Regions from separate parts of the Pseudomonas simiae genome, predicted to be linked through region 4. Evidence: predicted binding sites of a transcription regulator. Region 4 holds the regulator's gene; each other region holds the start of a gene.
The links. The regulator FliA, encoded in region 4, starts transcription of late flagellar genes. The targets are predictions, from matches to a motif close to CTAAAGTTTNNNNNNNNNNNGCCGNTAA.
Positions count from the first base shown of each region.

Region 1: a site for FliA is predicted at 2,966-2,993, ahead of PF1751_RS00620 (methyl-accepting chemotaxis protein). Genes of this name have one in related genera too.
Region 2: a site for FliA is predicted at 1,939-1,966, ahead of PF1751_RS12500 (methyl-accepting chemotaxis protein). Genes of this name have one in related genera too.
Region 3: a site for FliA is predicted at 2,846-2,873, ahead of PF1751_RS27110 (methyl-accepting chemotaxis protein). Genes of this name have one in related genera too.

Region 1 is NZ_CP010896.1:121,509-126,170, forward strand. It holds rRNA gene PF1751_RS00605 (23S ribosomal RNA) at 1-2,325, shown strand, start outside; rRNA gene rrf (5S ribosomal RNA) at 2,482-2,597, shown strand; rRNA gene rrf (5S ribosomal RNA) at 2,707-2,822, shown strand; gene PF1751_RS00620 (methyl-accepting chemotaxis protein) at 3,107-4,662, shown strand, end outside.
Region 2 is NZ_CP010896.1:2,782,345-2,787,006, forward strand. It holds gene pnuC (nicotinamide riboside transporter PnuC) at 1-133, opposite strand, end outside; gene PF1751_RS12500 (methyl-accepting chemotaxis protein) at 238-1,872, opposite strand; gene PF1751_RS12505 (undecaprenyl-diphosphate phosphatase) at 2,091-2,921, shown strand; gene PF1751_RS12510 (DUF1294 domain-containing protein) at 2,918-3,301, shown strand; gene PF1751_RS12515 (MmcQ/YjbR family DNA-binding protein) at 3,687-4,043, opposite strand; gene PF1751_RS12520 (LysR substrate-binding domain-containing protein) at 4,040-4,662, opposite strand, start outside.
Region 3 is NZ_CP010896.1:5,936,446-5,941,107, reverse strand. It holds gene PF1751_RS27125 (putative bifunctional diguanylate cyclase/phosphodiesterase) at 1-255, shown strand, start outside; gene PF1751_RS27120 (NorM family multidrug efflux MATE transporter) at 322-1,725, opposite strand; gene PF1751_RS27115 (LysR substrate-binding domain-containing protein) at 1,875-2,795, shown strand; gene PF1751_RS27110 (methyl-accepting chemotaxis protein) at 2,973-4,662, shown strand, end outside.
Region 4 is NZ_CP010896.1:4,353,681-4,358,342, reverse strand. It holds gene flhF (flagellar biosynthesis GTPase FlhF) at 1-631, shown strand, start outside; gene fleN (flagellar synthesis regulator FleN) at 738-1,571, shown strand; gene fliA (RNA polymerase sigma factor FliA) at 1,568-2,308, shown strand; gene PF1751_RS19695 (chemotaxis response regulator CheY) at 2,477-2,851, shown strand; gene PF1751_RS19690 (protein phosphatase CheZ) at 2,870-3,658, shown strand; gene PF1751_RS19685 (chemotaxis protein CheA) at 3,670-4,662, shown strand, end outside.

The sequences.
Region 1 (4,662 bases), 1.9 Mb from region 4:
GGGTCAGCGACTTATTTTCAGTGGCGAGCTTAACCGAATAGGGGAGGCGTAGCGAAAGCGAGTCTTAATAGGGCGTCTAGTCGCTGGGAATAGACCCGAAACCGGGCGATCTATCCATGGGCAGGTTGAAGGTTGGGTAACACTAACTGGAGGACCGAACCGACTACCGTTGAAAAGTTAGCGGATGACCTGTGGATCGGAGTGAAAGGCTAATCAAGCTCGGAGATAGCTGGTTCTCCTCGAAAGCTATTTAGGTAGCGCCTCATGTATCACTGTAGGGGGTAGAGCACTGTTTCGGCTAGGGGGTCATCCCGACTTACCAAACCGATGCAAACTCCGAATACCTACAAGTGCCGAGCATGGGAGACACACGGCGGGTGCTAACGTCCGTCGTGAAAAGGGAAACAACCCAGACCGTCAGCTAAGGTCCCAAAGTTATGGTTAAGTGGGAAACGATGTGGGAAGGCTTAGACAGCTAGGAGGTTGGCTTAGAAGCAGCCACCCTTTAAAGAAAGCGTAATAGCTCACTAGTCGAGTCGGCCTGCGCGGAAGATGTAACGGGGCTCAAACCATACACCGAAGCTACGGGTATCACGTAAGTGATGCGGTAGAGGAGCGTTCTGTAAGCCTGTGAAGGTGAGTTGAGAAGCTTGCTGGAGGTATCAGAAGTGCGAATGCTGACATGAGTAACGACAATGGGTGTGAAAAACACCCACGCCGAAAGACCAAGGTTTCCTGCGCAACGTTAATCGACGCAGGGTTAGTCGGTCCCTAAGGCGAGGCTGAAAAGCGTAGTCGATGGAAAACAGGTTAATATTCCTGTACTTCTGGTTATTGCGATGGAGGGACGGAGAAGGCTAGGCCAGCTTGGCGTTGGTTGTCCAAGTTTAAGGTGGTAGGCTGAGATCTTAGGTAAATCCGGGATCTTAAGGCCGAGAGCTGATGACGAGCTAACTTTTAGTTAGCGAAGTGGTTGATGCCATGCTTCCAAGAAAAGCTTCTAAGCTTCAGGTAACCAGGAACCGTACCCCAAACCGACACAGGTGGTTGGGTAGAGAATACCAAGGCGCTTGAGAGAACTCGGGTGAAGGAACTAGGCAAAATGGCACCGTAACTTCGGGAGAAGGTGCGCCGGTGAGGGTGAAGGACTTGCTCCGTAAGCTCATGCCGGTCGAAGATACCAGGCCGCTGCGACTGTTTATTAAAAACACAGCACTCTGCAAACACGAAAGTGGACGTATAGGGTGTGACGCCTGCCCGGTGCCGGAAGGTTAATTGATGGGGTTAGCTAACGCGAAGCTCTTGATCGAAGCCCCGGTAAACGGCGGCCGTAACTATAACGGTCCTAAGGTAGCGAAATTCCTTGTCGGGTAAGTTCCGACCTGCACGAATGGCGTAACGATGGCGGCGCTGTCTCCACCCGAGACTCAGTGAAATTGAAATCGCTGTGAAGATGCAGTGTATCCGCGGCTAGACGGAAAGACCCCGTGAACCTTTACTATAGCTTTGCACTGGACTTTGAATTTGCTTGTGTAGGATAGGTGGGAGGCTTTGAAGCGTGGACGCCAGTTCGCGTGGAGCCATCCTTGAAATACCACCCTGGCAACTTTGAGGTTCTAACTCAGGTCCGTTATCCGGATCGAGGACAGTGTATGGTGGGTAGTTTGACTGGGGCGGTCTCCTCCTAAAGAGTAACGGAGGAGTACGAAGGTGCGCTCAGACCGGTCGGAAATCGGTCGTAGAGTATAAAGGCAAAAGCGCGCTTGACTGCGAGACAGACACGTCGAGCAGGTACGAAAGTAGGTCTTAGTGATCCGGTGGTTCTGTATGGAAGGGCCATCGCTCAACGGATAAAAGGTACTCCGGGGATAACAGGCTGATACCGCCCAAGAGTTCATATCGACGGCGGTGTTTGGCACCTCGATGTCGGCTCATCACATCCTGGGGCTGAAGCCGGTCCCAAGGGTATGGCTGTTCGCCATTTAAAGTGGTACGCGAGCTGGGTTTAGAACGTCGTGAGACAGTTCGGTCCCTATCTGCCGTGGACGTTTGAGATTTGAGAGGGGCTGCTCCTAGTACGAGAGGACCGGAGTGGACGAACCTCTGGTGTTCCGGTTGTCACGCCAGTGGCATTGCCGGGTAGCTATGTTCGGAATAGATAACCGCTGAAAGCATCTAAGCGGGAAACTAGCCTCAAGATGAGATCTCACTGGAACCTTGAGTTCCCTGAAGGGCCGTCGAAGACTACGACGTTGATAGGTTGGGTGTGTAAGCGCTGTGAGGCGTTGAGCTAACCAATACTAATTGCCCGTGAGGCTTGACCATATAACACCCAAGCAATTTGACTACTCTAACGAGCATCAGATTGCGGTGTGTGAAGATGATACGAACCGAAAGTTCGATATCTCACAAAACACCGATCTGTCACATACCCAATTTGCTGAAGCGAGGCCACCAGGTCACGACTCAGTACCCGAATTTCTTGACGACCATAGAGCATTGGAACCACCTGATCCCATCCCGAACTCAGCAGTGAAACGATGCATCGCCGATGGTAGTGTGGGGTTTCCCCATGTGAGAGTAGGTCATCGTCAAGATTAAATTCCAGAACCCCTGTTTGCTAACGCAGACAGGGGTTTTGTTTATGTAGAAGTCCATGAATTTCATCGGCACGTTGCTAGCGCAACGGTCCGATACACAGAATTTCTTGACGACCATAGAGCATTGGAACCACCTGATCCCATCCCGAACTCAGCAGTGAAACGATGCATCGCCGATGGTAGTGTGGGGTTTCCCCATGTGAGAGTAGGTCATCGTCAAGATTGAATTCCGAAACCCCTGTCTGCTAACGCAGACAGGGGTTTTGTCGTTTAGGGCCTTAAATCACCACGTTTCGTAACCCCCATCGCCTAGGTGTACCGCTGGTCTGTTTCCCACATAAAAACAGGAAATACCTCACAAATTCCTAAGATTTGCCAAGCGTTGGCCGAAAGCCTGACGAGCCATGCGTGCACCGAAATAGAGCGGCCGGAGAAGCTGCCTATACCGCTACATGGAATGTTCCACTCGGCACGCTCACCCCCCTTTGGCAAAAGAAGTCGATGAAATGAATCTTAAGTTCAGTCATAAAATTCTGTTGGCCGCGTCAGGCGTCGTGGTTTTGGCCTTCGCGTTGTTCACCCTCTATAACGACTACCTGCAACGCAGCACCATCAAGCAGAACCTGGAATCGTCCATCCAGCAATCCGGTGAGCTCACCGCCAGCAGTGTGCAGAACTGGCTCAGTGGGCGAATACTGGTACTCGAAAGCCTCACGCAAAACGTAGCCCACCAGGGCAGTGGTGCTGACCTTCCAGGTCTGGTCGATCAACCGGCATTCACCTCGAACTTCCAGTTCACCTACGTTGGCCAAACCAACGGCGTTTTCACTCAGCGTCCGGACGCAAAAATGCCCGATGGTTATGACCCTCGTCAGCGTCCCTGGTACAAGCAGGCAGTAGCCGCGGACAAACCCATGCTTACCCCGCCCTACATGGCCGCAGTAGGCGGGCAGATCGTGACCATCGCCATGCCGGTGAAGAAGAATGGTGAATTGCTCGGTGTAGTCGGTGGCGACCTGAGCCTGCAGACCCTGGTGAAGATTATCAATTCGGTGGACTTCGGCGGTATCGGCCATGCGTTCCTGGTCAGTAGCGACGGGCAAGTCATCGTCAGTCCTGAACAGGACCAGGTGATGAAGAACCTCAAGGACATCTACCCTGGCACCCAGGTGCGTATCGAGAAGGTCAGCCAGGATGTCGTCCTCAACGGTCAGGACCGCATCCTGTCCTTTACCCCTATCAGTGGCTTACCCGGCGCAGATTGGTATATCGGTCTGTCGATTGATAAAGACAAAGCCTACGCACCGCTGGGCAAGTTCCGTACTTCCGCCTTGATTGCCATGTTGATCGCCGTAGTCGCGATTGCGGTGCTCCTGAGCCTGTTGATTCAGGTCTTGCTGCGACCCCTCACCACCATGGGCGTGGCGATGCAGGACATTGCCCAAGGCGAAGGTGACCTAACCCGCCGCCTCGTTGTGACCAGCAAGGACGAGTTCGGCGAAGTCGGTAGCGCGTTCAATCAGTTTGTAGAACGTATCCACGCCTCGATTTCGGAGGTGTCTTCGGCAACCCGACAGGTGCACGATCTCTCCCAGCGTGTAATGGCCTCGTCCAATGCCTCTATCATCGGTTCCGATGAGCAAAGCGCGCGTACCAACAGCGTGGCAGCAGCGATCAACGAACTGGGCGCTGCTACCCAGGAAATCGCACGTAACGCCGCCGATGCTTCACAGCACGCCAGCGGCGCCAGTGAACAAGCCGACGATGGGCGCAAGGTGGTGGAGCAAACCATCCTTGCAATGTCGGAACTGTCGCAGAAGATCAGCCTGTCCTGCACTCAGATCGAGACCCTCAACGCCAGCACCGACAACATCGGCCACATTCTCGATGTGATCAAAGGCATCTCCCAGCAAACCAATCTGCTGGCACTCAACGCCGCCATCGAAGCGGCACGTGCTGGTGAGGCCGGTCGAGGCTTTGCAGTGGTCGCCGATGAGGTGCGTAACCTGGCTCACCGCACTCAGGAGTCGGCCGAAGAGATCCACAAAATGATCACGTCTCT
Region 2 (4,662 bases), 1.6 Mb from region 4:
TCACGTCGAAGAACACCCAGGTGTACAGCAACACCATCACCAGGCCGATGGGCCAGCACCAGGGGTTTTGCTTGACGGTCAGCCACACAGCGATCACCCCGAGGGCGGCGGCGAACAGTTCAAGCCCGGACATGGTGGTTCCTTGGGAGAATGGGAGAGGGCAGTGATTGTAACGAAAGAAGATTGGCGTAGGAATTAACTGATGGGGTGAGCGGGGCTAGCCCGCTCCCCCCCGGATCAGACCTTGAATTGACGCAGCAGGCCGTCGAGTTGTTCGCTCAGACCACGCAAATGCGCACTCGCCACACTCGACTGCTCCGCCGCCAATGCCGTGCTGTGGGACAAACCGGCCGCCTCGGTGACGTTCTGGTTGATGTCCTCCACCACATGCGCTTGTTGCAGGGTGGCGCTGGCAATCGAGGCGTTGAGGCCGTTGAGGTTGCGCAGTGACTCGCCGATGGCGGTCAGGCTGGCGCCGGCCTGGCCGGCTTGTTCGATGGTCAGCTGTGAGGCGCTGTGGCTGTCGCTGATCACCTTGACCGCCGCTTCCGAGTGGCCTTGCAAGCGCTCGATCATGCCCTGGATCTCGGCGGTGGATTTTTGCGTGCGCTGGGCCAGCAGTCGCACTTCATCGGCCACCACGGCGAAGCCACGCCCTTGCTCGCCAGCGCGTGCTGCTTCAATGGCCGCGTTAAGGGCCAGCAGGTTGGTCTGGTCGGCAATCGAGCGGATTACTTCGAGCACGCTGCCGATCTGGGTGCTTTCTGCCGATAGGGTGCGAATCACTTCCACCGCCTGACTGATGGTGCCGGAGAGCTGATCGATCTGCTGCAGGCTGCTGTCGATATTCACCTGCCCTTGTTGGGCCTGGGCCTGTGCGTCGCGCATTTCGCTGGCGGCGTGTTCGGCATTCTTGGCCACATCCTGCACGCCGTAGGTGACTTCGTTGATGGCGGTGGCCACCAGTTCCATCTGCTGGGACTGTTGCTGGCTACGGTCATGGGCCTGGGTCGCGTTGCTGCCCAGCTCCTGCGAGGATTGGCCCAAGGCGTTGGCGCACACCTGCAACTGGCCGACTACCTGGCGCAGCTTGGCGGTGAAACTGTTGAAGTGCCGGGACAGTTGGGTGACTTCGTCCTGCCCATGGGTGTCGAGGCTGCGGGTCAGGTCGCTTTCGCCGCTGGCGATGTTGCCCATGGCGTTCACTGCAGCTTGCAACGGCCGCACAATACTGCGGGCGATCAGTGAGACCAGCAGCGCCATCACCAGCGCGATAGCCAGGCCGATGAACGAGGCTTTCCAGACTTGGCTGCTGAACTCGGCCTGCACATCGTCTACGTACACGCCGGAGCCGATGATCCAGCCCCACGGTTCGAACAGTTGGATATACGAGGTCTTGGCCACCGGCGCTTCGGCGCCCGGTTTCGGCCAGCGATAGTTGACGATGCCGGCGCCCTTGGCCTTGGCCAGGATCACGAACTCGTTGAACACGGCAAACCCATCGGGGTCGCGGATGGCCGAGAGGTTCTGGCCGTCGAGCTTGGGGTTGGCGGGGTGCATGATCATCACGGGAGTGAGGTCATTGATCCAGAAATAGTCATCATGGTCGTAGCGCAAGCCACGCACCGCGCTCAACGCTTGCTTCTGGGCGGCTTCACGGGTCATCACGCCGGTGGTTTCGAGACCGTGATAAAACGTCAGGATCCCGCTGGCGGTCTGGACCACGTGTTGAGTCTGCTGGCGCTTGGCCTGGTACAGGTCGTCTCGGATCTGCTTGAGCATCAGCATACCCAGGGCCAACAGCATCAGCACGGCGACTATCAGGATCAGCCACAGGCGTCGGCTGATCGACATATTGCGCAAACTGTTCATGGTCCTGTCACTCCGTGCTTTTTATAATTGTGGGGCTGCATCGACTTTTCCGCCTTGTCTGATAGGCTTTCGGCCTGCATTCGGAAAACCTGAGTACTGTCTGATATTTCACAAGATTTTTGCAGCTCGGGGTTGAAACTCAACACCGTATCTTGTCGTCAGTGAACCATTAAAAAGATCAACAAGGCTTGCCATAGAGCAAGACCTTTGGGGGAAGCATGGATTTTTGGACCGCCATACAGGCATTGATTCTTGGCGTTGTGGAGGGGCTTACCGAGTTCCTGCCGATTTCCAGCACCGGCCACCAGATCATCGTCGCCGACGTGCTCGACTTTACCGGCGACCGTTTCAATGCGTTCAATATCATCATCCAACTGGGCGCGATCCTGGCAGTGGTGTGGGAGTTCCGTGGCAAGATTTTCGAAGTGGTCAGTGGCCTGCCGACCCAGCGCAAGGCCCAGCGGTTTACCGTCAACCTGCTGATCGCCTTCCTGCCGGCAGTGGTGCTGGGGGTGATTTTCGCCGACCTGATTCACCACTACCTGTTCAACCCGATCACCGTGGCGACGGCGCTGGTGGTGGGCGGCATCATCATGCTGTGGGCCGAGCGCCGCGAGCATGAAGTGCATGCCGAAACCGTCGATGACATCACCTGGAAAGACGCACTCAAGGTCGGTCTGGCCCAGTGCCTGGCGATGATCCCAGGGACTTCCCGCTCCGGCTCGACCATCATTGGCGGCTTGCTGTTTGGCCTGTCGCGCAAGACCGCTACCGAGTTTTCGTTCTTCCTGGCGATGCCGACCATGGTGGGTGCCGCTGTGTATTCGGGCTACAAGTACCGCGACCTGTTCCAGCCTGCGGACTTGCCGGTGTTTGCCATCGGCTTTGTGACCTCGTTCATCTTCGCGATGATTGCGGTGAAGGGCCTGCTCAAGTTCATCGCCAGCCACAGCTATGCCGTGTTTGCCTGGTACCGCATTGCATTCGGCCTACTGATCCTGGCGACCTGGCAGTTCGGCTGGATCGACTGGGCGGCCGCGAAGGCATGATGATCCAGCATCCACGCCTGAAGGCGGCGATCTTCCTGCTGCTGTGCGCAGCGCCGTTACTGGGTTCAATCTTGGTATGGCAGCGCGGCGAGACCGTGATCCCGCTGGCGGCCTATGGCGTTGTCAGCGTGATCGCGTTCTTCCTCTACTGGAGTGACAAGCGTAAGGCCCGTACCGACAGTTGGCGCACCCCGGAAAACATCCTGCACGCCGTGGAACTGGCGGGCGGCTGGCCGGGGGCGTTGATTGCCCAGCAAGTGTTCCGCCACAAGACGCGCAAGGTGTCTTACCAGGTGCTGTTCTGGGTGATCGTGCTGCTGCATCAAGTGTTCTGGCTGGACCAGATGTTTCTGGGGGGGACACTGGTTTCAGTGCTTTAGGCCCGGATATCCGCACTGGGCCAAGGATGGCCCATTGCGTCGGCCCACGGATTCAAGCCGGAGTGAGGGCTCACCGAGCCTAGGCGAGGTGCCGAGTGGTGGGGCGAAGACCTTTTGCTTGCTTTTGGGGCTTTCCGAAAGTGAGCCGCCGTAAGGGCGGAACCCTAAGTAGCCGTTACCGCAGGAATGGATATGTACTCATTCCAACTCAAGCGCATGGTCGGCTTGGAATCCGCAATCGCAGGCAAGCCAGCTCCCACCTATTGATCGATTTACATCGGATAGGTCTCGGGCGACTTTCAGGCCGTCACGGGAGCAAGCTCTCTCGCCACAGGCCCGGCGCAACACCGAAAATTGATGTAGATACCTGGGGTGCAACAGCACGTCAATCACCCAGCAACAGCCCGATCTGCGTGCGCTTGGGTAACTTGCTGACCACCAACTGGTGGGAGCGCTGGAGCAAGCCACGCAGTTCATCAGCGTCCAGCGGGTAGGGCGTGTTCATGATGATCCACTGCGCGCGCGCCAGGTAGGGCGCCGGGTGGATGCCTGGGCGGTCCACGTGGCCGAGGAACAGTTCCTTATCGACCTTGAACGCCAGCGATTCACCGCGCAGGTTCTGCAGGGCAAACATCTTGTTGCCGGCAATCGAAAATACGCGCACACCGCCCCATTTATAGTCTTCCCGCGCGCCGGGCAGACTCAGGCAGAAGCTGGCGACTTGTTCTTCGGTCATTTTCATAGCAAGCGGTCTCCACAGCCTTTGAAGCCTTCTTCCAGGTAGTCGATCCAGGCCCGGATCGCCGGCAGCACACCGCGCCGATGCGGGTAAACCGCTTGCAGCCAGCCGCCAGGCAAGGACCACTCCGGCAGCAGTTGCACCAGCCGGCCGTTAGCCAATTCCTCTTCACAGTACATCATCGGCAGTACGGTGAAGCCCAGGCCCATGATGGCGCTGGTTTTGCGCACGATAAAATCGTCGATACCCAGGCGAGCCTCCATCGCCAGGTCGTGGGCGTTGCCCTGAGGGTCGAGAATGCGTTGATGCACCAGGCGATCCGCCTCCAGCGCGCCGAGGATCGGTAACTGTTTGAGATCCTCAAGGGTCGCCACGTGGCGACCGAGCATGAGCGCGGGGCTGGCCACCAGCACGGTCTGGGCCTGGCGCAGGCGCTTGGTGACCAGCAGCGGGTCTTCATCGCCCAGTTCGCGTACGCGCAGGGCGACATCGATGCCCTCGGCGACCAGGTCGACACGGCGGTTGACCAGGGTCATCTCCAGCTGCACCTGGGGATGAGCCGCAAGAAATCCAGCCACCAGTTCCGGCAAGATGTGCTGGGCCATGCCCACCGGGCAACTGA
Region 3 (4,662 bases), 1.6 Mb from region 4:
ATCGACAAGAGTTTTGTCGGCGGTATGGAAGAGCGCGAAGAGAACCGCAAACTGGTGCACGCCATGATCAACCTGGCCCACAATCTCAACCTTGAAGTGGTCGCCGAAGGCGTGGAAACGCCGGAGCAACTTGCACTGTTGCGCTTGTTTGGCTGCGACCAGGCCCAGGGTTACCTGATCAGCAAGCCGCTGCCGTTGGCGGAGCTTGTGGAGTACCTGACCTTCGGGAAAAGCCAGCAGGCCTTGCTGGGTTGATTGGGTGCCCACCCAATCAACTGTGGGAGCAGGCAAGCCAGCTCCCACACTGACCGATTACAGCCTTCAATCCGGCTGAGCTGCTTGCAACGTGCTGTAGGTTTCAGGCTCTCGCCGAATCATGCGCTTCATCTTCGCTTCAAATGCCCAAGTCAGGCTGACTGCCGCGCACGCCAGGCCCAGCGCCAAGCCCCACCATACGCCGGTCGGTCCCCAGCCCAGGGTGAAGGCCATCAGCCAGGCCGACGGTGCCCCGATCAACCAATAGCAACCCGCGCCGATCAGGAAGGTGGTCTTGGCGTCCTTGAGCCCGCGAATGCAGCCCATGGCGATGGTTTGCACACCGTCGAACAGCTCGAACCAGGCGGCGACAGCGAGCAGGCTGACGGCCAGGACGATCACGTCATGGAAGGCCGGGTCGTTATGGTCGATAAGCAATCCGATCAAAGGATCGGAATAAAGCCACAGCACGGCGGCAAATCCCAACATCACCGCTGCGCCAAATCCGATGCCGACGCGCCCGGCCAGGCGTGCCTGCAGCAACTGCCCAGCGCCGTAATGTTGGCCGATACGCATGGTCACCGCGTAAGACATCCCCGCCGGCACCATGAACGCCACCGAGACAATTTGCAGCGCGATCTGGTGCGCCGCCAACTGCGTGCTGCCCATGGTGCCCATGCACAGCGCCGCAAACGCGAACAACCCGACTTCCACCGCATAAGTGCCGCCAATCGGCAGGCCCAGGCGCCACAGCTCGCGCAGGTACTGGGTATTGAGGCGCAGCAGGCCGGTGCTCAACGGGTACGCCGCATAGGTACGGTTGCGGTGGATGTACCACATCAGCGCCAACGCCATGCCATTGGCGACGACGGCCGTGACCAGTCCGATGCCCATCAGGCCCAGTTTCGGCAGGCCGAACATGCCTTCGATCAACGCATGGTTGAGCAGGTAGTTGGCCACCGCGCCACCGAGGCTGATCACCATCACCGGCTGGGCCTTGCCAATCGCGCTGGTGAAGCCGCGCAAGGCCATGAAGCTCAGGAAACCCGGGAGGGCGAACGGCAGGATCGTCAGGAATTGCCCCGCCGAGTGCACGTTGGTCTCGGTCTGGCCGAACAGCAGCAGCAGCGGCTTGAGGTTCCACAACAGCAAGCCGGCCGCCAAGGCCATCAGCCAGGCGAGCCACAGTCCGGCCTGGGTCAGGCGGGTGGCGCCTTCGATATCCCCCGCGCCGTGACGGATTGCCACCAAGGTGCCCACGGCGGCAATCACGCCGATGCAGAAAATCGACACGAACGAATAGCTTGCCGCGCCCAGGCCGCCACCGGCCAGGGCTTCGGGGCTCAGGCGCGCCATCATCAGGGTGTCGGTCAGCACCATCAGCATGTGCGCCAACTGTGAGGCAATCAACGGCCCTGACAGCCGCAGAATGGCCCAGAGTTCGGTACGTGCCGGATGCTGCATGATCATCACGCTCGAATAGTCGAAGGGTTGAGGGAGGGTTGATTCTCGGCGCTCTCAGCGCATTGCACAAAGGGATAAATGCGATCGTTCACATGACTAAAACTCATGCCTGATGAATCTGGTACGTTACGGCATTGCTTGTAGGAGCTTGCCAAATGTCACGTCGCCTTCCTCCCCTTTATGCCCTTCGCGCGTTTGAGGCGGCATCGCGGCACAATTCCTTCACCCGTGCGGCGGAGGAACTGTCTATAACGCAAAGTGCGGTGAGCCGACACATCCGCACATTGGAAGAGCACTTCGCCTGCCGCCTGTTCCAGCGCAGCGGCCGCACCTTGCAGCTCACCGAGGCGGCGCGTCTGTTGTTGCCTGGTGTGCGCGAAGGTTTCGCCGCGCTGGAGCGGGCCTGCCATACCTTGAATGCCGAAGACGACATCCTGCGCATGAAGGCACCGTCCACCCTGACCATGCGCTGGCTGTTGGCGCGGCTCAGCCGGTTCCGTGCGTTGCAGCCCGGCAATGAGGTGCAACTGACCAGCGCCTGGATGAGTGTGGACGAGGTGGACTTCAACCAGGAACCCTTCGACTGCGCCGTGCTGCTGAGCTACGGCCATTTTCCGGCGGATTGGGAGGCCAGTTATCTATTCCCGGAATTGCTGATTCCGGTGGGCGCCCCCAACCTGCTGGAGGATGGACCCTGGGATGTCGAGCGCCTGGCCACCGCCGAGTTGCTGCACCCCACGCCTGACCGTCGTGATTGGCGCAACTGGCTGGAGCGCATGGGCTTGTCATCCCAGGTGTCGCTCAAGGGCGGGCAGGTGTTCGATACCCTCGAACTGGGCATGATCGCCGCTGCGCGGGGTTACGGCGTATCCATGGGTGACCTGCTGATGGTGGCCGAAGACGTGGCCCAGGGCCGATTGAGCCTGCCCTGGCCAACAGCCGTAGCCAGTGGTGAAAGTTATTACCTGGTGTGGCCGAAGACCCGCCCCGGCGGTGAGCGGCTGCGGCGCTTGGCGGAGTTTCTCCAGGCGGAGGTCAAGGCGATGGCGTTGCCTTCAGTCGAACGTCTCGATTGAGTGGTTGCAGAGCGTTCGTGCAATCGTTTGCGTGATACCCCTGTGATTCGCTCAAGTATTGCTTCGCCCAGCCGAAGAAGGTGTGTTGGAACAATCGTGCACCAACGTTTCCCACCAGATAATTTGCCGAGCAACGCTATGAGATCAGGATGATCCTGGCCTCGGCCAGGAGCCTTCATGACTCAACCTCGCGCTCGGATAGCCTCACAGCTAGGCCTCGCACTCGCCGTGATTCTGGCTGTCGTCATCAGCGGCAGTACTGTGTTTGCTCTGCGTTCCCTCGACTCCGCCAACCTCGCCACCCGCGAGGAACACCTGGCCAGCGAGGCGCGCTTGCTTGCCGATCAACTCAACACCTTCCACGGCACCTTGCGCGAGAGTACCCAGCGGTTGAGCGGGCTGTTCGAAAAGCGTTTTGGTGCCGGTTTGAGTGTGCGTGCAGACCAACCAGTGACCGTGGCCGGTGTGCAGACCCCGAGCCTGTATCTGGGCAGCGAGGTGTTGAACAACAACTTCGAGGATGTGGATGAGTTCAAGCAGATGTCCGGCGGCGTGGCCACGGTGTTTGTACGCAGCGGCGAAGACTTCATCCGCATCAGCACGTCGTTGACCAAACAGGATGGTAACCGCGCCATCGGTACGGTCCTGGATCGCCAAGGCCCGGCTTATCAGCGTGTGCTCAGCGGGCAGACCTACATCGGCCGGGCGGTATTGTTCGACCGCTCCTACATGACCCAATACAGCCCCGTGCGTGATAGCAGCGGCCAGGTCATCGCCGTGCTGTTCATCGGTTTTGACTACACCGATGCGCAGAATGCCCAGTTCGAGAATCTCAAGCGCTTCCGTATCGGCCAGACCGGCTCCCTGGCCCTGCTGGACGAGCAGAAGCGCTGGCTGGTGCCCCCGGCTGGCGTGCAGGCGCTGGACCAGGCGGTTCCAGTGATGTTGGACCTGGCCAAAACACCAGGCAAAGGTCGCTTCTGGGCGGACAAGAACGAAGAATTCTACAGCGTCTCTGTGCCCTTCGACGGCGGGCCGTGGGCAGTTGTCGCGAGCATGCCCAAGGCCGAGATTCGCTCGGTGACCTGGGACGTCGGCATCCGCCTGGTGATCGGCAGCGTGCTTGCCATGCTGCTGGCGGTCGGCGCAACGGTCTGGTTGCTGCGTAGCAAGTTGGCGCCGTTGGGCGACCTGGTGCGCCAGGCCGAAGCCTTGGGTGCGGGGGACTTGAGCGTACGCCTGAATGTGTCCAGCCATGACGAAATCGGCCAGTTGGCGCGCAGCTTCAACCAGATGGGTGAAGCGCTGTCGACCATGGTCTCGCATATCCGCAAGGCAGCCGAAGAGGTCAACAGCCGTGCCCAGGCGTTGTCTGGGTTATCCGGTGGTGCTTATGAGGGCATGGAGCAGCAGTCCGGTGAGATCACTAGCATGGCTGGTGCAGTGGAAGAGTTCAGCGCCACGTCGCTGAACATCGCCGATAACATGGGCAGCACCGAACGCCTCGCCCAGGAAAACGCCCAGCAAACCCGTATCGGGCGCAACTCGATGCAAGAAGCGTCGTCGTCCCTGGAACACATCGCCGCCGCGCTCAACAGCACGGCTACGGTGATCAACACCCTGGGCCAGCGTTCCCAGGAAATTGGCGGGATCGTCGGCGTGATCACCTCGATCGCCGAACAAACCAACCTGCTGGCACTCAACGCCGCCATCGAAGCCGCACGGGCGGGTGAGCAGGGTCGTGGGTTTGCCGTGGTCGCTGATGAGGTGCGTAACCTGGCGTCGCGTACCCGTGAGGCCACCGACGAAATTTCCGGGATGATCCAGAGCATCCAGCAGGAAACCGGCAACGCCATCAGCACCATGG
Region 4 (4,662 bases):
GGGCAAGACCACCACCCTGGCCAAGCTGGCGGCCCGTTACGTACTCAAATACGGCGCACAGAATATCGCGCTGGTGAGCATGGACAGCTACCGTATTGGTGCCCAGGAGCAGCTCAAGACGCTGGGCCGTATTCTCAATGTATCGGTGACTCACGTCGACCCGGGCCAGTCCCTGGCCAACGCCCTCGACCCGCTGTTGCGCAAACGCGTGGTATTGATCGATACCGCCGGCCTGCAAGCCAGCGACCCGGCATTGCGCATGCAGCTTGAAAGCCTGGCCGGACGTGGCATCAAATCGAAAAACTACCTGGTGCTTGCAACCACCAGCCAGAAACAGGTTCTTACCGCTGCGTATCACAGCTACAAACGCTGCGGCCTGGCCGGTTGCATCCTCACCAAGCTCGACGAAACCGCGAGCCTGGGCGAGGTGCTGAGCCTGGCCATCAGTCATGAATTGCCGGTCGCTTACCTGACCGACGGGCCGCGGATCCCCGATGATCTGCATCTACCGCGCCGTCATCAGTTGGTCAGCCGTGCAGTCAGCGTGCAAATGCAAGAAGAGCCTAGCGAGGAAGCGATGGCTGATATGTTCGCCGACCTTTATCACAACCCGGCAAAACGGGTCGGTTGAGGGCAGGATGAACACCGTGAAATGTACCTACATCGATGGTCTGCAAGCGATTCACGCGGCCAAGCCATGTAGCCTGCGTCTAAGCAAGACAAGGTAAAGAAATAAAATGGGCAGCATGCATCCCGTACAGGTGATCGCGGTGACCGGCGGCAAAGGTGGCGTCGGGAAAACTAACGTGTCAGTGAATTTGTCCCTGGCCCTGGCAGAGCTTGGCCGTCGCGTCATGCTGTTGGATGCTGACCTGGGCCTGGCGAACGTCGACGTTCTGCTGGGGCTGACGCCCAAACATACCCTTGCCGATGTGATCGAGGGCCGCTGCGAGCTGCGCGATGTGCTGCTGCAGGGCCCCGGTGGCATCCGCATCGTGCCGGCTGCCTCGGGCACCCAGAGCATGGTGCACCTGAGCCCGGCGCAGCATGCCGGCCTCATCCAGGCGTTCAGTGATATCGGCGATAACCTCGACGTGCTGGTGATTGACACCGCCGCCGGGATCGGCGAGTCCGTGGTCAGCTTCGTGCGCGCCGCGCAGGAAGTGTTGCTGGTGGTCTGCGACGAACCCACCTCGATCACCGACGCCTACGCCCTGATCAAACTGCTTAACCGTGACTACGGCATGAACCGCTTCCGCGTCTTGGCCAACATGGCCCAGAGCCCGCAGGAAGGGCGCAACCTGTTCGCCAAGTTGACCAAGGTCACGGATCGTTTCCTCGATGTCGCCTTACAATACGTCGGCGCAGTGCCCTACGACGAGTGTGTGCGCAAGGCTGTGCAAAAGCAGCGTGCAGTCTACGAAGCGTTCCCTCGTTCCAAGTGCGCATTGGCGTTCAAGGCTATTGCCCAGAAGGTCGATACCTGGCCGTTGCCCGCCAACCCACGGGGGCATCTGGAGTTTTTCGTCGAGCGATTGGTGCATCAGACGAGCGCAGGACCCGTGCTATGACAGCGACTGGCTACAACGCTTACAAGAGGTCTGCCCGTGACAGTCAGGGCGAGTTGATCGAGCGCTACGCGCCCTTGGTCAAGCGCATTGCCTACCACCTGCTGGCACGCCTGCCGGCCAGCGTCCAGGTCGAAGACCTGATCCAGGCGGGCATGATCGGCCTGCTCGAAGTGTCGACCAAATATGACGCGAGCAAGGGCGCGAGTTTCGAGACGTATGCGGGGATCCGTATCCGTGGCGCGATGCTTGATGAGGTGCGTAAAGGTGACTGGGCGCCGCGTTCGGTGCATCGCAATACGCGCATGGTCAGTGACGCAATTCGCGCAATTGAAGCAAAAACCGGTCGCGACGCTAAAGATCACGAAGTTGCGGCCGAACTCCAATTGAGTCTCGACGATTACTACGGGATTTTGAACGATACCTTGGGCAGCCGCCTGTTCAGTTTCGACGACCTGTTGCAGGACGGCGAACACGAAGGGCTGCACGAGGACGGCGCGAGCGCTCATATGGAGCCATCGCGTGACCTGGAAGATGAGCGTTTCCAGGGGGCGTTGGCGGACGCGATTGCCAATTTGCCGGAGCGTGAGCGACTGGTGTTGGCGTTGTACTACGACGAAGAGCTGAACCTCAAGGAAATCGGTGAGGTCCTGGGGGTCAGCGAGTCGCGGGTCAGCCAGTTGCACAGCCAGTGCGCAGCCCGCTTGCGGGGGCGTTTGGGAGAGTGGCGAGCGCGCTGACAGGCAGTGTGGGGACACTGCAGACGAGACCGTGAGGGCGACCAGCCTTCGCGGGTTCGACCCGTGGTGCCCTCGGCAGTCCTTTTTGTGTAATGCCTGTTGATTGAAATGGCGCGTCCAGGTGCTGGGCGCGTTTAAGACTGCTTGGAGGTCGAATTGGACAAGAACATGAAAATCCTCATCGTTGATGACTTCTCAACGATGCGGCGGATCATAAAAAACCTGTTGCGTGACCTTGGGTTCACTAACACGGTCGAGGCGGATGACGGCATTACGGCCATTCCGATCCTCAACAGCGGGAGCATCGACTTTCTGGTAACGGACTGGAACATGCCGGGCATGACCGGTATCGACTTGCTGCGCCACGTACGTGCTGACGAAAAGCTGCGCGGCCTGCCTGTGCTGATGGTGACCGCCGAAGCCAAGCGTGAGCAGATCATCGAAGCCGCCCAAGCTGGGGTAAACGGTTACGTGGTCAAGCCATTCACTGCATTGGCCTTGAAAGAGAAGATTGAAAAAATCTTCGACCGCATCGGTCATTGATGCTGCCACGGGGGAGCTATGGAGCATAAAGAATCATCGCAGGCCGACTTCGAGTCGACCCTGAAAAAGCATGCTCACCAGTTGGTCGAAAGCCTTGAAAAAGGTCAGTTCGGCGACGCGGTGCAGTTGATCCATGAGCTCAACCAGACCCGTGATCGCGGCCTGTACCAGGAAGTGGGCAAGCTCACACGCGAGCTGCACAGTGCGATCGTCAATTTCCAGATTGACCCACACATGCCCCAGGCTGAGGAAATCTCGCAGATCACTGATGCCACCGAACGCCTGTCCTATGTGGTCAGGCTGACTGAGGCAGCGGCCAACCGCACCATGGACCTGGTGGAAAACGCCACGCCTCTGGTCAACGGTATGGCCAACGAAGCCCAGGCCCTGAGCAACGACTGGGGCCGTTTCATGCGCCGCGAAGTCGGCGCTGAAGAGTTTCGTGAGTTGGCGCGTCGGGTCGAAGGGTTCTTGTCACGCAGCGAGCAGGAAAACCGCACGGTTTCCAGCAACCTCAACGACATTCTGCTCGCCCAGGATTACCAGGACCTCACCGGTCAGGTGATCAAGCGTGTGACCCAGTTGGTCACCGAAGTGGAAAGCAACTTGCTCAAATTGGTGCTTATGGCAGGCCAGGTTGACCGTTTTGCCGGCATTGAACATGACCGCGAAGCGATCCTCTCGGAAAAAGATCCAAAAAAACATCTCGCCAAGGGTGAAGGTCCGCAGATTCATGCCGATAAACGTGAAGACGTTGTATCGGGTCAAGATGATGTTGATGACCTGTTATCCAGTTTAGGCTTCTAAGGAGCACCCACATGAGCTTCGGCGCCGATGAAGAAATCCTTCAGGATTTCCTTGTAGAGGCCGGCGAAATTTTAGAGCAGTTGTCCGAGCAACTGGTCGAGCTGGAAAGCCGACCGGATGATGCGAACCTGCTCAATGCAATTTTTCGCGGTTTTCACACTGTAAAAGGGGGCGCCGGCTTCCTCCAGCTCCATGAGCTGGTGGAATGCTGCCACATTGCCGAGAACGTGTTCGACATCCTGCGCAAGGGTGAGCGTCACGTTGATTCGGAATTGATGGACGTGATTCTCGAAGCACTGGATGCGGTCAACGGCATGTTCAGCGAAGTCCGCGAACGTGCCCCGATCACCGCGGCCACTCCGGAACTGTTGGCTGCGCTGGCACGTTATGCGGAGCCCGCCGACCTGTCGGCTGCGCCGGTAGCAGAAGCAGCACCCGAGCCAGTGGCTGAGGCCGAGCCGGATGTGACCGACAGCGAATTCGAGCAGTTGCTTAACTCCCTCAGTGCCGTGAAGGCCGAGGCAGAAGCACCGGCTGCGGCTGTTGCCGCGCCAACCAGCGAAGACATCACTGACGCTGAGTTCGAATCCCTGCTTGACCAGTTGCATGGCAAAGGCCAGTTCGCGGCCGACGCCGTGACACCTGCCGCTGTGTCGGAAGCGCCGGCAGCACCGACCGCCAATGCCAACACCGATATCACCGACGACGAATTCGAAGCGTTGCTCGACCAACTGCACGGCAAGGGCACCTTCGTGGCCGACGCCTTGCCGGAAGTCGCCGCCACGGCCGCAGCGCCTGCCGCGGCCAGTGCAGCACCGGCCGGCGACGGCCTGATCTCCGATCATGAGTTCGAATCGCTGCTGGACGAACTGCACGGCAAGGGCAAGTTCAGCGAAGTGGCCCCAGCGGCGACGGTTGCCACGGCTGCTCCGGTTGCCGCCAAAGCTGCAGCGCCTGCCCCTGCACCAGCGGCCAAACCTGCGCCGGCTGCCGCACCTGCTCCG